Linked DNA regions of Egicoccus sp. AB-alg2. The protein of the gene in region 1 binds, or shares a complex with, the protein of each later gene. Links are inferred from orthologs where the notes say so. Each region holds a gene or a part of one and is shown on either strand. Other genes may lie near its edges.

What was found.
Region 2: the proteins of ACERM0_RS00155 (region 1) and smc are in contact, whole or in part, in a crystal structure (PDB 3ZGX), measured with the Bacillus subtilis proteins. The link is inferred for Egicoccus sp. AB-alg2 from one-to-one orthologs.

Annotation. Positions count from the first base shown.
Region 1 is NZ_JBGUAX010000001.1:25,069-32,315, forward strand. The notes cover bases 4,255-7,247. They hold ACERM0_RS00155 (ScpA family protein), read left to right. Parts: upstream 4,255-5,329; coding sequence 5,330-6,166; downstream 6,167-7,247. Other genes in these bases: ACERM0_RS00150 (RDD family protein), read left to right, coding at 4,255-5,177; scpB (SMC-Scp complex subunit ScpB), read left to right, coding at 6,163-7,122; ACERM0_RS00165 (pseudouridine synthase), read left to right, coding at 7,115-7,247. Outside these bases: ACERM0_RS00130 (DUF4350 domain-containing protein), read left to right, coding at 1-724; ACERM0_RS00135 (AAA family ATPase), read left to right, coding at 828-1,799; ACERM0_RS00140 (DUF58 domain-containing protein), read left to right, coding at 1,796-3,154; ACERM0_RS00145 (stage II sporulation protein M), read right to left, coding at 3,124-4,089; more of ACERM0_RS00150, read left to right, coding at 4,215-4,254. UniProt on the Bacillus subtilis protein: Participates in chromosomal partition during cell division. May act via the formation of a condensin-like complex containing Smc and ScpB that pull DNA away from mid-cell into both cell halves.
Region 2 is NZ_JBGUAX010000006.1:344,160-352,616, reverse strand. What follows is about bases 1-4,203. They hold smc (chromosome segregation protein SMC), read left to right. Parts: upstream 1-373; coding sequence 374-4,003; downstream 4,004-4,203. Other genes in these bases: ftsY (signal recognition particle-docking protein FtsY), read left to right, coding at 4,110-4,203; ACERM0_RS13905 (hypothetical protein), read left to right, coding at 1-160. Outside these bases: more of ftsY, read left to right, coding at 4,204-5,297; ACERM0_RS13890 (hypothetical protein), read right to left, coding at 5,411-6,169; ACERM0_RS13885 (carbon starvation protein A), read left to right, coding at 6,310-8,061; ACERM0_RS13880 (hypothetical protein), read left to right, coding at 8,058-8,457. UniProt on the Bacillus subtilis protein: Required for chromosome condensation and partitioning.

The DNA.
Region 1 (7,247 bases):
CGGCTACGAGGTCCCCGACGACGCGACGGCCTGCTTCGCGCTGGGGGACGACCACGCCTGGCTGGTCGCGACCAGCCACGGCAGCGGCGAGGTGGTCGCGCTGGGTTCGGCCGCGCCCTTCACCAACCGGCTGCTCGACGACGACGACCATGCCGTGCTGGCGGCGAGCCTGCTCGCGCCCGCACCGGGGGACCGGCTGCGGATCGCGCCGCGCCCCCCGCTGGGCGAGGGCGAGACCTCGCTGCTGGACCTGGTCGACCCGCGGGTGTGGCAGGGGCTGGCGCTGCTCCTGGGGGCCGTCGTCGTGGCAGCGATCGCCCGCGGGCGCCGGCTCGGCCGTCCCGTGGCCGAGCAGCTACCGCCGGTGCTTCCCTCGATCGAGCTCACGAACTCGCTCGCGCAGTTGTTGCAACGCGCCGGTCGGCCGGCCGCGGCGGCCACGCGTCTGCGCGCCGACGCCCGCGGGGTCGTGGCCCACGCGACCGGGCAGCCGCCCCATGTCACGGACGAGCGGCTGGTCGCCGCGGCCGTCGCCCGGCTGGGCGTGTCCGAGGTTGAGGCCCGCACGGCCCTGCTCGACCAGCCCGAGGTCGCCGACGCCGACCTGCTCACCGTCCAGAAGGCGGTCCGACGCCTCCGCCACGCCGCCACCCACGCCGGCACCGGCGACGACGCCGGCGACGACGCCCGCGATGCCGCCGGCGACGAACCCATCCAGCGATGAAACGATCTGTCGACCTGTCGTCCCGGATTCCGGCGAGCCGCTGCCGGGAACACGCGATCAACCCTTCCAGGAGCTCCACGTGACCGAGTCCGCCTCACCGTCCCTGGCCGCGCCCGAGGTGACCGACGCCGACGCGCGGTCGGCCCTGGTGGCCGTGCGCGAGGAGATCGCCAAGGTCGTCGTCGGGCAGGAACCGGTGGTCACCGGGCTGGTCACCGCCCTGCTCGTGCGGGGGCACGTGCTGCTCGAGGGCGTGCCCGGTGTCGCCAAGACGCTGCTGGTCAACACCCTGGCCGCCGCCCTGGACCTGCGCGCCAACCGGGTGCAGTTCACGCCGGACCTGATGCCGGCGGACGTGACCGGTCAGCACCTCCTCGACGAGGCCGGCACGGGGTTCCGGTTCCGCGAGGGCCCGGTCTTCACCAACCTGCTGCTGGCGGACGAGATCAACCGCACCCCGCCGCGGACCCAGGCGGCCCTGCTGGAGGCGATGCAGGAGCGGCAGGTGACGACCGCCGGGGAGACCCGCCGGTTGCCGGAGCCGTTCCTCGTGGTCGCGACACAGAACCCCGTCGAGTACGAAGGCACCTACCCCCTGCCCGAGGCGCAGCTCGACCGGTTCCTGTTCAAGCTGCAGGTCCCGTACCCGAACGAGGAGCAGGAGCGCGAGATCCTGACCCGCCACGACCGAGGCGGTGACGCTTCCGACCCGGCCGAGGCCGGCGTGCGGCGGGTCGCGGACGCCGCCACGTTGACGGCGGCCCGTCAGCACGTGCGGAGCGTCCGGGTCGAGGCCCCGGTCCGGGACTACGTGGTCGCACTGTGCCGTGCGACGCGCGACGCACCGGCCGTCGAGCTGGGCGTCTCGCCGCGCGGGACGACCATGCTGCTGCACGCGGCCAAGGCCTGGGCGTGGCTGGCGGGACGGCCCTACCTCACCCCGGACGAGGTCAAGGCGGTCGCGAAGCCGACTCTCCGCCACCGCCTGCAGCTGCGTCCGGAGGCGGAGCTGGACGGCACCACGGCCGACCTGGTCCTCGACGGGGTACTGGCCAACGTCCCCGTACCGCGATGAGCGGCGCGCCCACGGCGACCCCCCGCCGCGGCAGCCGCACCTGGTGGTCCGGGGTCCTGCCGCTGCCGACGGTGCGCGCCGCGGCGGTGCTCGTCGCGTTGGTCCCGCTGGTGTGGGTCGCGCCGGTGACGGTGCCGTTCTGGGCGCCGGTGCTGGCGGTCGCGGCACTGGTCACCGCCGACGCCTGGCTCGCGCCGACCCCGTGGCACCTCGTGGTCGACCGCGAGCTGCCGCCGATCGTGAGCCTGGGCAGCGACGCCGAGGTGGTCTGGTCGGTGCGCAACCCGACCGGCCGGCGCGCCGCCGTCGCCGTCGCGGACGCGCTGCCACCCAGTCTCGGCGCGGCGCGGCGACGGTTCGCGCTCACGGTCCCAGCCGGGTCCCGGCGGCAGGTCACGGCGACGCTCGCCCCGAGCCGGCGAGGCACGTTCCGGCCCGCCACGCTCACGGTCCGGGTGACGGGGCCGCTGGGGCTGGGCCGGCGACAGGCCGACCGTGCGGTCCCGGGCCGCGTCGAGGTCCATCCGAGCTTCCGCTCGCGGGCCGCCGCCGAGCTGCGGGTGCGCCGCAACCGGGTCCTCGAGGAGGGCCTGCGCGCCATCCGGGCCCGGGGCGGCGGGACCCAGTTCGACGCGCTGCGCGAGTACGTCGAGGGTGACGACGTGCGCCGGGTGGACTGGGCGGCCACCGCCAGGGCCGGCCACCCGGTCGTCCGCACCTACCGGGCGGAACGCAACCAGCAGGTGCTCGCACTCCTGGACGCCGGCCGCCTCAGCGCCGGACTGGTCGAGGGCGTGCCCCGGCTCGACCACGCCATGGACGCCGTCCTGGCGCTCGCGACGATCGCCATGCGCTCCGGCGACCGCACCGGCCTGGTCGTGTTCGGCACCGCGGTGCACGCCACGGTGCCGGCCCGCAACGACCAGGGCCAGCTGCGGCGGCTGTCGACGGCCATGCACGCGGTCGAGCCGGAGCTGGCGGAGAGCGACTACCGCGAGGCGTTCCGCACCGCCCTCGGCCGCTTCCGGCGGCAGGCGACGCTGGTGCTGTTCACCGAGCTCGGCGCCGAGGCGGTGCAGGAGAGCCTCGTCCCGGCCCTGCCGCTGCTGGTCCGCGACCACGCCGTCATCGTCGCGTCGGTGCGTGACCCGGCGGTGGAGCACGCCCGCGACCGTGTCCCGGACCGGCCGGCTGACGTCTACCGCTCGGCGGCCGCCGTCACGGTGCTGCGCGAACGCGACCGGGCGGCCCAGCAGCTGCGCGCCCTCGGGGTGCAGGTCGTGGACGCGCTGCCGGGTGAGTTGGCGGGTCGTGTCGGCGACGCCTACCTGGAGACCAAGGCCCGCGGACGCTGACCTGCGGCGGCCGCGCCCTCGCCCAGCGCGCCGGTGCGGCCGGCCCGAGCGGCGCGCATGCCCAGGACGCCGACGTAGGCGAGGAACGCCGCCCACACCGCGGCGCCGGTCCCGACCCGCGCCCAGGTCGGCCACGGCGCGGCGGTGACGTAGCCCTCCAGCAGGCCGGCCACCAGGAAGACGAGCACCAGGCCGATCACGATCACGATCGAGCGGCGGCCCTCCTCGGCGAGCGCCTCACGTCGGGTGCGGTCGCCCGGTGCCACCAGCGTCCACCCCAGCTGCAGGCCCGCCCCGCCGGCGACGAAGACGGCGGTCAGCTCGAGCAGGCCGTGGGGCAGGATCAGGCCCCAGAAGCGGGCCGCGTCCCCGGCGGCGTGGAAGAGCCCGGCCGCCACCCCGACGTTGACGCCGTTGAAGAGCAGGATCGCCAGGGTCGGCACGCCGGCGGCGATGCCGCTGCCGAACGCGAGCGCACCGACGGCCGCGTTGTTGGTGAACACGCGGGCCGCGAAGGTCGTGCCCGGTTCGGCCGAGTAGTAGGCCTCGAACTCCTCCTCGAGGTAGGCCTGCCGGGCGGCCTCGGGCAGCGCCGCCTCGAACGCGGCCGGGCTGTTCGCCAGCCACACGGCCACGGCGGCGAACCCTGCGACGAAGACGATGGTCGCGACGAGGATCGCCCGCCGCGCGTGCCACACCGCCGCCGGGAAGGTCACCACCACCGCCTCGGCGAACGTGCCCAGCGACCGGGCCCGCGAGCCGTGCACGACCGCCCCCGAACGGGCCACCAGCCCACTGAGCTGGGCCGCCAGCCCCGGGTCGCGGTAGCGCACACGCACGGTTGACAGCTGGCTGGACACCCGCAGGTGCAGCCGCACCAGCTCGTCGAGTTCGGCGTCGGACAGCCGGCCGGGTGCGCCGCCGGCGCGGCGCACGAGCTCGTCCAGCCGCTGCCACGTCGGCTGGTTGCGCAGGATGTACCCGTCGATGTCCGTGGTGTGCCCCCGGGTCGGGCCGGGAGGGACCGGCTACCGTCCCGGCAGTCTAGGAGGCCTGCCGTTTGCGTTCCTCGCCGTCCCCGCCGGGCACCGTCACTCCCGAGGCGGTCGAGCTGGAGCTCGAGTACGCCACCGTCGGCTCGCGCGGGATCGCCTACCTGCTGGACCTGCTGATCATCGGGCTGCTGTTCGTGCTGATCGCCGTCGCCGAGGGCACCTTCGGGGTCAGCGGGTTCGTACCGGGCTGGCTCGGGCTCGCGCTGTTGCTGCTGCTGGCCTTCGCCGTGCAGTTCGGCTACCCGATCGGCTTCGAGACCCTGTGGCGCGGCCGCACCCCCGGCAAGGCGGCCATGGGGCTACGGGTCGTCACGGTCGAAGGGGCGCCCGTCGGGCTGCGCCACGCCGCCCTGCGTGCCGTCGTCGGCCTGTTCGAACTGCTCCCCACGCTCGGCGTGCCGGCGATGATCAGCTCGCTGGTGGGCGCCCGCGGCCAGCGGCTCGGCGACCTCGCGGCCGGGACGGTCGTACTGCGCGAGCGGCGAGGCAGCCGTGCACCGGCACCCCAGCAGTTCGCGGCGCCCCCGGGTCTGGAGGGCTACGTCGCCCACCTCGACGTCAGCCGCCTCGGGCCGGCCGACTACGCAGCCGTCCGTGACACCCTCCTGCGCCTGCACGAGCTGACCCCGGCGGCCCGGCGCCACGTGGCCGAGACCGTCGCCGACGGACTGCTCGGGCGGGTGGCCCCGGCTCCGCCGTCCGGGGTACCGGCCGAGGTCTGGCTGGCCTGCGTCGCCGCCGCCGTGCAGGCACGCCGCTCGCCCGGACCGCGTCCGACGGCGCCCGCCCGGCCCGCCGGCGGCCCGGCCGGGCCGGCCGGTGGCGGCGGATGGGCCGCACCGCCCCGCGAGGCGGGCTCGGATACGCCGCCGGCGTCGCGTGCAGGCGAGGCGGTGGACCCGCCGCGACCCGCCGGGGAGGCCCAGAACCGGCCGGGCACGGACACGGGCTTCCAACCGCCCGCCTGACCCGACACGTCGTCACGTCGGTAGAGCGACGGTGTCGACCTGTCGGCAGGAAACGCCACGACGGACGCTCGTCCCGGTCGGCCGGGGCCCACCGCTACGCTGGCACGCTCGTGCCGGCCCCGTCTTCCCCCGCGCAGGATCGTCCGCCACCCATGGCCTACCAGGTGAAGCTCGAGGTCTTCGAGGGGCCGTTCGACCTGCTGCTGCAGCTCATCTCGCGGCGCAAGCTCGACGTGACCGAGGTCGACCTGGCCGAGATCACGGCCGACTTCCTCGCCCACCTCGAGCAGGGCATCGAGGACCTGGACCTGGAGACCGCCACGCGGTTCCTGGTCGTGGCCGCGACGCTCATCGAGCTCAAGGCGGCACGGCTGCTGCCCCGCGATGACCGCGAGGAGCTCGATGACCTGCTGGGTGACGCACGGGACCTGCTCTACGCCCGCCTGCTCGAGTACCGCGCCTTCCGCGACACGGCCCGTGTGCTGGCCCACCACCTGCTGCGCAACGAGGCGCACCTCGGCCGTGAGGTGCCACCGGAGCCGTGGCTGCAACGGCTCGTGCCGGAGACGCCCCTGGCGGTGGACGCCACCGGGCTGGCAGCCATCGCGGCGTCCGCGCTGGCGCCGACCCCCGAGGCGCCCGTCGACCTCAGCCACATCCGCCGCAGCTACGTGACCATCCGCGAGGCGGCCCTGACCGTCCTCGACCGGCTGCGACCGGGCGGCGAGGCCGCGAGCTTCTCGGACCTGGTCGCCGACCGCGGGCGTGGCGACCGTGTCGTGTTCTTCCTGGCCCTGCTCGAGCTGTTCAAGCTCGGACACGTGGACCTCGACCAGCCCGACCACCGCGGTCCGTTGGCGGTGGCGCGGCGCGAGGGCGGCCAGGACCTGGAGTCCCTGACCGAGTCCGACGACCCCGACGAGTCCGCGCCCGAGGCGGCTGAGGACGCGCCGGCGGAGGCACCCCTGGACGTGCGAGGAGCGTCGTGAGCGAGCCATCACCGACCGACACCCCGGCCGTGGAGACCGGCGACGGCCTGCCGCTGGCGGCCCCGCCCGCCCAGCCGCCGGCCGACGCCGACCTGCGCCCGGGCGTCGAGGCACTGCTGTTCCTCGCCGACGAGCCGCTGGACGCCGCGGCGATCGCCGAGGTCGTCGATCGTGACGTCGCCGAGGTGGAGACGCTGCTGGAGGAGCTCACCGCCAGCTATGCGGCCGCCGGCGGGGGCATACAGATCCGGCAGGTCGCCGGCGGCTGGCGCATGTACACCGCCCAGGCGGCCCGCCCGGTGCTCGAGCGCTGGGCGCTGGCCGGCAAGACCGGCCGGCTGACCCAGGCTGCCCTGGAGACCCTGGCCGTCGTCGCCTACAAGCAGCCCATCAGCCGCAGCGAGATCGGCGACATCCGCGGCGTCAGCGCCGACGGCGCGGTCCGCAGCCTCGTGGCCCGCGGGTTCGTCACCGAGGTCGGCCGCGACGAGGGTCCCGGACAGGCCGTGCTGTACGGCACGACCACCCTCTTCCTCGAGCGGCTCGGTCTGCAGTCCCTCGACGAGCTGCCCCCGCTGACCGACTTCCTGCCGGAGGCGCCCGCCCCCGACGAGCCCGACCTCGCCAGCCTCAAGGAGGTGCGCCAGCGCCTCGCGCGCGGCGACGAGCTGCCCGTGCGCGGCGTCCTGGAAGGTCGTCGGACCAACACCGGCACCGACGAGGAGCCGGACGACGAGGACGACGTGATGCCCGCGCCGACGACGGCGGTGGGGGCCGGCCGCGGCGGCGAGGACATGGACGAGCTGACCGACCGGCTGGAGCAGGCGGCGCGCAACGCCGTCGACCGGCTCCGGCAGGCGGTGGCCGCCGGTGAACGCGACGCCCAGGACGACGCCGCGGACGTCACCGAAGGCGCCGAGGAGCCGACACCCGCCGGGGAGCCTTCCGATGGCTGAGGAACGTGTCCAGAAGGTGCTCGCGGCGGCCGGGATCGCCTCGCGGCGCGCCTGCGAGGAGCTGATCGCCGAGGGCCGCGTCACGGTCAACGGCGAGGTGATCGAACTGGGCGCCAAGTGCGACC
Region 2 (8,457 bases), on another replicon or contig:
GTCCAGCCTGCGGCTCCTCGACGAAGTTCGTGCCCTGCGGCAGCGGGTCGCGGATCTCGAGCGTGCGTTGGCCGAGGCCGAGGCGGTGCGTGACGCGAAAGCGGTCCAGGTCGACGTCGAGCCGTTCGAGCTCGACCAGCGCGAGCCCGCCCGTACGTGACGGGCCCGGACCCGGCGCGCGTGACGTCCCACTCCCCGTTCGTGGCGCGCCCGCGATGACGCGGGTGCGTCGCTGGGGCGCGACCGGGCGCTAGTCTGCGCCGCTCGCCGCGCACGTCCGCTGCCGGCGCTTCCCCAAGACCGTCGTGTCGGCGCGCCTGCCGTCGGCGCGCATCGCTCGACCGGCGCCACCCCGCGCGTCCACGGAGGAAGCGTGTTTCTCAGGTCCCTGACGCTGCGCGGGTTCAAGTCGTTCGCCGACAAGACCGTCCTCGAGGTCGAGCCGGGCATCACGGTCATCGTGGGCCCGAACGGGTCGGGCAAGTCAAACGTCGTCGACGCGCTCGCGTGGGTGCTGGGGACGCACTCGGCCAAGAAGGTCCGCGGCGGCTCGATGTCCGACGTCATCTTCGCCGGATCCCCGACCCGCACGCGCGCGAGCCAGGCGCGCGTGGAGATCGTGATCGACAACAGCGACGGCCGCCTCGGCGGTGCGGGCCTGGGCACCGCCGCCAGCGCGGCCGAGTTCAGCGAGGTCCGGGTCGCCCGCACGATCCATGCCGACGGCGACGCCGGCTACCAGATCAACGGCCAGGAGGTCCGCGCCCTCGACGTGCAGGAGCTGCTGTCCGACACCGGCCTCGGTCGCGAGCTGCACACCATCGTCGGCCAGGGCCAGCTCGACGAGATCCTCAACGCCAAGCCCGAGGAGCGTCGCCGCTACATCGAGGAGGCCGCCGGCATCCTCAAGCACCGCCGTCGGCGTGAACGCGCCCTGCGCAAGCTCGAGCAGGTCGACGGGCACATCGACAAGCTCAAGACGGTGCTGCGCGAGCTGCGCCGCCAGCTGCGGCCCCTGGAGCGCCAGGCCGAGGCGGCCGACCGCTACGCCCAGCTGCAGGCCGAGCTCCGCGACGTCAAGACCCGCATCGCCGCGCACGAGCTGGACCGGCTCACGCGGCTGGCCGCGTCCGAAGGACGCGACGACGACCAGACCACCGCCCAGCTGCAGGCCGCCGAGCAGGACCTCGCCCGGCACCGCCACCGCCAGAGCACGCTGGAGGCCGAGCTGGCCCGGCTCGGCCCCGCCGCGGAGCAGGCACAGCGCACCTACTACCGGCTCACCTCGCTGCAGGAGCGACTGAAGGGCACCGCCGACCTGGTCGAGGCCAAGCGCCGGCACCTCGTGGAGTACACCGAGGAGCCGCTGGCGGGGCGCCCGCCGGCCGAGCTGCGTGCCCAGGCCGACCGCGTCGACGCCGAGCGCGCCACCCGCGGTCAGGAGCGCGAGGCCGACCGGCAGAAGCTCGAGGAGGCCAGTGCCGCCCGCCGCGACGCCGAACAGTCCCGCCGGGCCCACGAGCAGGCGGTCCAGGCCGAGCGCCGGCGTCGTGCCGAGCAACGCGAGCGGGTGCTGCGTTGGGAGGGCGAGGTGTCCGCCCTGCGCGGGGCGGTCGCCACGACCGAGGCCGAGCTCGGTCGGGTGAGCTCGTCGCTGGAGAGCCTGGACGCGCGCGTCGCCGAGGCCGAGCTCGAGGTCGCCGCCGTCCAGGACGAGATCCAGCAACTCGACGTCAGCGAGGTCGAGCTGACCGCCACCCTCGAGGCCGCCGAGACCGAGGTGGCCGCGGCGCAGGAGGTGGTCGAGGACCTCGCCACCCGTATGCGCGAGCTGGAGGCACGTCGTTCGTCCCGGGCCGCGCGCGCCGAGGCGTTGCGGGCGGCGCTGGCGGAGACGGGCGGCGGCACCGCCGCGCTGCTGACGGGCGACCTCGACGGCGTGCTCGGGCCGGTCGCCGACCACGTCCGCGTCGAGGGCGGCAACGACGCCGCCCTGGCCGCCGCGCTCGGCCCGCTCGGGGAAGCCGTGGTCGTGCGCTCCGTCGACGATGCCCGCTCGGCCGTCGCCTGGCTGCGGGAGCTGACCCCGGGCCCCGCCACCGTGTTGGCGGCCCGCGGTCCGCGTGCCGACGTGACGGTGGACGCCGACACGGCGGCGCGCCTGAGCGAGGCAGGGGCCACGGCCGTCGCCGACCTGCTCACCCCCGCGGCCGGGGTCGAGCAGGCCGACGCCGTCGTCGACGCGCTGCGCCAGGCCGTGGCCGGCACGTGGGTCGTGCCGGACTGGGAACGCGCGGTCGCGCTGCACCACGACGAGCCCGATCTGACGTTCGTGACGCCCGACGGCGACGTCGCGGGGCCGTTGGGGTTCCGGGGCGGGGCCTCACCGGAACGCTCCGCGGTCCTGACCGCCACCGCCGCCGACGACGCCGAACGTGAGGCCGGCGAGCTCGAGACGACCCTGCAGGAGCTGGCCTCCCAGCGCGAGACCGCCGAGGCCACCCTGCAGCAGGCCCGCCGCCGGCTGGCCGCCGCGACCGACCGGATCAACGAGTCCGACGCCGCCATCACCGGCGCCGCCGAGCGGCTGGCGCGACTCAACAAGGAACTGCACACGCTCGCCAGCCAGCGCGGCATCGTCGCCGGGCAGCGCGAGGAGCTCGCCGCCGTCCTGGAACGCGACCGGGCGTCGCTGTCCGAGCTGCACGGCCGCGGGCCGGACGTCGACCTCGACGACGACGTCGACGACGGCCCCGACGAGACCGCGCTCGAACTCGACGAGCAGGTCGAGCGGGCGCGCGAGCGCGAGCTGGACGCCCGCGTCCGGCTCGAGCGCACCACCGAGCAGGTCCGCCACCTCGAATTGCAGGCCCAGGGGCTGCGCCAGGAAGCGGAAGAGGTCGAGGCCGCACTCGCCGAGGCCGCCCGGCGCCGCGAGCTGCGCCGCCAGGGCATCGTCCGCTGCGGGGAGCTGGCCCTGGTCGCCCGCACCGCGACCGAGTCGCTCGACCGCGCCGTGCGGGAGGCGGCCGCCGCCCGCGATGCCGCCCAGGCCGAGCTCGGACGTCACCGCGGCGAGCTCGCCCAGGTCCGCGACGCCGTCGGCGCCGCCGTCGCCGCCCGCGACGAACTCAAGGAGCTCCGGCACGCGGCCGAGCTGCGGCGCGCCGACGTCACCAACCGGCTCGAGCAGCTGACCGACCGGCTGCGCAACGAGTTCTCGCTGTCGCCCGACGAGGTCCGGACCGAACACCCCGAGGCCGGGGCCTACGACGTCACCGCCCTGACGGAGCGCGAAGACGTCCTCGTCCGCAAGCTCGGCCTGCTCGGCCGGGTCAACCCGCTCGCGCTGGAGGAGTTCAAGGCGCTCGAGGAACGCCACGCGTTCCTGTCCGACCAGCTCGACGACCTGCGGCGGTCCAAGCGTGACCTCGAGGAGGTCGTGGTCGCCGTCGACGACCGCATCCGTGAGGTGTTCCGACAGGCGTTCGAGGACATCGCGCGGGAGTTCGAGCTGACCTTCGCGACCGTCTTCCCGGGCGGCCACGGACGGCTCGTGCTGACCGACCCCGACGACATGCTCCTGACCGGCATCGAGGTCGAGGCCCGCCCGCCGGGCAAGAAGGTCACCCGGCTCTCGCTGCTGTCCGGCGGCGAACGCTCGCTGACCGTCCTCGCCTTCGTGTTCGCCATCTTCCGGGCCCGACCGAGTCCGTTCTATGTGCTCGACGAGGTCGACGCCGCCCTCGACGACGTCAACCTGCAGCGGCTGCTGCGGGTCGTGCGCAGCTTCCGCGGGCACGCCCAGATCATCATGGTCACCCACCAGAAGCGCTCGATGGAGATCGCCGACGTCCTGTACGGCATCACGATGGGGCCCGACGCCGTCACCAAGGTCGTCGCCGAGCGCCTGCGTACGCCGGCCGCCGTCGACGCGCTCGAGGACCGCGCCAGCGACGCGCCCACCGAGGCGGTCGCCGACGAGGAGCCGGTGCACGGCTGACCGCAGGCGCCACGGCGGCCGGTAGCGTGGCCGCGGACGTGCAGGCCGGCCCCGGGGCGACCCCAGGGCGCGACCCAGGCACGTACGAGCCTCCAGGAACGAGTCGATGGAATTCCTCACCGAGTCCCCCGAGCTGATCATCGCGCTGGTGGTCGCCGCTGCCGGCCTCGTCGGCGGCGTCGGTCTCGCCCGCCGGCGCCGTGACGACGAACCGGACACGCCCGGGACGCAGGAGGGCGGCACCGACACGGCCGTCCTCGAGCGGCCCGAGGAGCACACCGGCAGCACCGACGCCGACACCGCGGTCCTGGAGCGGCCCGAGGCGCCGACGCCCACGGTCCCCGACACGCCGGCAGAGCTCGTCGAAGCACCCACGCCGGTGCTCACCCCCCGGGAACGCTTCCGGCTGCGCCTCACCCGCACCCGCAACGTGCTGGGCGCCTCGGTCGCCGACCTGTTCGGCCGCGGGCTCACCGACGAGGCCTGGGACGGGCTCGAGGAAGCCCTCATCACCGCCGACGTCGGCGTCACCGCCACCCTGGAGATCGTCGAGGACCTCAAGCGTCGTAGCCGCGAGGAGGGCGCCAGCAGCCCCGACGCCGTGCTGGACCTGCTGAAGGAACAGCTGCGCGGTGCACTCGGCGCCGGTGACCGCTCGCTCGGCCGGGCCACGGACGACGGCCCGACGGTCTGGCTCGTCACCGGCGTCAACGGCACCGGCAAGACCACCACCATCGGCAAGCTCGCCGCGGTCGAACAGCGCGACGAGCGGCAGGTCGTGCTCGCCGCCGCGGACACGTTCCGCGCCGCCGCCGCCGACCAGCTCGGCATCTGGGCCGACCGCACCGGCGCCCACCTCGTGCGCAAGGACGAGGGCGCCGACCCGGCCTCCGTCGCGTTCGAGGGCTACGCCGCCGCCGCCGAACGCGCCGCCGACCTGCTCATCGTCGACACCGCCGGACGCCTGCACAACAAGCGCGAGCTCATGGACGAGCTCGGCAAGGTCAAGCGCGTGCTGGAGAAGCAGGCCGGCCCGCTCGAGGAGACGCTCCTCGTCCTCGACGCCACCACCGGACAGAACGGCATCGCCCAGGCCAAGGCCTTCCTCGACGCGGTCGAGGTCACCGGCATCGCCCTCACCAAGCTCGACGGCTCCTCCAAGGGCGGCATCGTCGTCGCCGTCCAGCGCGAGCTCGGCCTGCCCGTCAAACTCGTCGGCCTCGGCGAGGACATCGACGACCTCGCACCCTTCGACCCCGACCTGTTCGTGGACGGCCTCTTCGACCAGCTCTGAGTTCTTTGCGGCCGGTTCCTCGCCGACCTCGACAGGGGAGCGGGCCGGGGCCGTTGCCGAACCGTCACCGGCCGCGGCGCGCGTTCGCTCCGAGCGGAACGGCACCGACGTGGCTATGCGCTGGCGGCGCGGAGGCCGGCCTTGCAGGCGCGCTCGAGGTGGACCTGGTCGCGCCAGCGGCGCCACAGGCCCAGCGGTCGCAGCTCCTGCCGCAGCTCGTCGAACGCGTCCGCCTGCAGCACCCCGTCGCGGACCTCGCCGCGCCAGCGCCGCCACCACGGTCGGTCCAGGTCGGGCACGTCCGCCCCGTGCTGCAGCAGCGCCACCGGCCCGTCGGGCAGCGAGGACACCAGCCGTGCCCCGACGCCCTCACCGGCGAGGTCGGCCGTGAACGCCCTGGCGCCGCCGGGCGCCGACGACAACGCCAGCGCGTCGCGGAACGGGTGCGTCGACACGTCCTCCAGTCGCGTGGCACGCACCAGGATGCGGGGCAGGTACCACCGGTGCTCGCTGCGCAGCAACGCGCTGTCGGCGAAGCGACGCGAGGGCGGGTACTTCGCGAGCTCCTGGGCCAGGAACTGCTCCTCGAACTCCTGGCCGCGCGGGTCCTCGTGCACGCTCACGTGCGCCCACGCGCTGACCGGCGTCCGGCCCTGGTTGAGGCTCGGGCAGGTCACCGCGAACAGCACCGCTTCGGCCGCCGCCAGCCGCTGGGCGAGATCCCACCGGTCATAGGTCAGCGCGACCACCGGATGGTCGCGTTGCACCAGTGGTACGACGGTCGCCGCGTCGGGCCGCCCATCGGGATCCAGCCAGGCGATCTCCGCGAACGGGGCGGCTCGCCAACCGCGTACCAACTGGTGTCTGGACACTCTGGACCACCGCCTAGTTGACGACGCACGCAACGATAGGGCAGGGTCCGCGTACGCCGCCGCGCGCATCTCCACGGGTGGGGGCTCGGTCGCATGGGAGCAGCCGGGCCGATGCAGCGGCCACGTTTGGGAGGTTTGCCGTGCCCGCAATCGTGGTGCTCGCCGTCGTCATGGGGATCTTCTTCCTCGGGTGGCGGTACTACTCGGTCTATCTGTCGGAGAAGGTCTACGTCCTCGACGACGCCAACGTCACCCCCGCGCACGCCCTGAGCGACGGGGTCGACTTCGTGCCGACCAACAAGCACGTGCTGTTCGGCCACCACTTCACCTCCGTGGCCGGCGCGGCACCCATCGTCGGCCCGGCGATCGCGGTGTTCTGGGGGTGGTTGCCGGCGCTGGCGTGGGTCGTGCTCGGGACCGTGTTCGCCGCCGGCGTGCACGACTTCGGCTCGCTGGTGGTCTCCGTGCGCAACAAGGCCCAGAACATCGGCACCCTGACGCGGACCGTGATCAACCCACGTTCGCGGACCCTGTTCCTGTGCATCATCTTCTTCCTGCTGACGCTCGTGAACGCCGTGTTCGCGGTCGTCATCGGCAACCTCTTCGTCGCGAACCCGGGGGCCGTGATCCCGATCGTGGTCGAGATCCCGCTCGCGATCGCCATCGGCCAGTACATCTACAAGACGCGCTCGAGCGCGCTCGTGCCGTCCATCGTCGGCGTGGTCCTGCTCTACGTCCTGATCCCGATCGGCGCCGCCAACCCGATCGAGCTCGACGGCTTCGCCGAGATGTTCGGCATCGGGCCCCGCACGATGTGGATCATCCTGCTGTTCGCCTACGCGTTCGTCGCCTCGCGCATCCCGGTGTGGGTGTTGCTGCAACCGCGTGACTACATCAACAGCCACCAGCTGTTCATCGCGCTCGGCGTGATCTTCCTCGGCCTGCTCGTCGGGCTCGACCGGATCGCGGCCCCGGCGATCAACACCGCCGTCCCCGAGGGCTCGCCCTCGTTCTTCCCGTTCCTGTTCGTGACCGTCGCCTGTGGTGCGATCTCCGGGTTCCACTCGCTGGTCGCCTCCGGCACCACCTCGAAGCAGTTGGACAAGGAGACCGACGCCCGCCACGTCGGCTATCTCGGCGCGCTCGGTGAGGGCTCCCTGGCCCTCGGAGCCATCCTGGCGACCACGGCCGGCATCACCGCCGTCGGGCTGACGTGGAACGAGCAGTACACGGACTTCGGCGCCGCCTCCGCCGGCGCCGTGGGCAACTTCGTGCAGGGCATCGCCGGCTTCGCCAGCCACCTCGGCGTGCCGGTCGAGATCGGGACGGTGTTCGCCGCCGTCGTGGTGATCTCGTTCGCGGCCACGACCATGGACACCGGTGTGCGCCTCCAGCGCTACATCATCCAGGAGATCGGCGAGATGGTCGGCACGACGGCCGACGGGCAGGACCGCGCCGGCGCGGCGGGCGGCTTCAAGCGCGCCACCGGCAACCTCACGACCGTGACGGCCCTGGCCGTGGCCGTACCCCTCGCGCTCGCCCTGGCCCCGGGCGGCGGCGACGCGGGCTACGCGTTCGGTCGTCTGTGGACGCTGTTCGGAACCACCAACCAGCTCACCGCGGGTCTCGCGCTGTCCGTCATCGCGGTCTACGTGACCCGTCGGGGCCGCAACGCGATGGCGCAACTGATACCGCTCACCTTCCTGCTGGTCATGACGGTGTGGGCGCTGATCCTGAACCTCGTCGACTTCGTGCGCGAGGGCGACTGGGTGCTCGCGCCGCTGGATCTGGCCATCCTCGTCCTCGCGCTCTGGCTCGTCGTCGAGGCGTTCCTCGGCATGCGTCGCGCCCGTGGCGAGATGGCCAGCGTCGACGAGACCGTCGCCCGATGAGCACCCGCAGCCGGCACCGGGTCCTGCTGGTCCGTGAGTGGGACCAGCAGACCACCGGTGCCAGCTGCTGCGGACGGCTGGACGGCGGGGGCGAGCTCGGTGGCGCGGCCGACTTCGCCCCCGCCCGGGCCGACATGGAGGCCATGGGCGCGGTCTACCGGCGGCTCACCGAGGCGCTGCCCTCGGCCGTGGACGTGCAGATCGTCGATCCCCGCAACATCACCTGGCTCGTCCCCGCGCTGGCCCGGGACGCCTGGCGGGCGCACCGCCGGGTCGCCGGGGTGATGCGCACCCTGCACCGCGGGACCGGCCGCGGTGCCATCGTCGTCGACGGCCGGGTCGTGTCCAGCGGTCCGGTGCCCGACGCCACCACCGCGCTCGGCCTGGTCCGCGCCG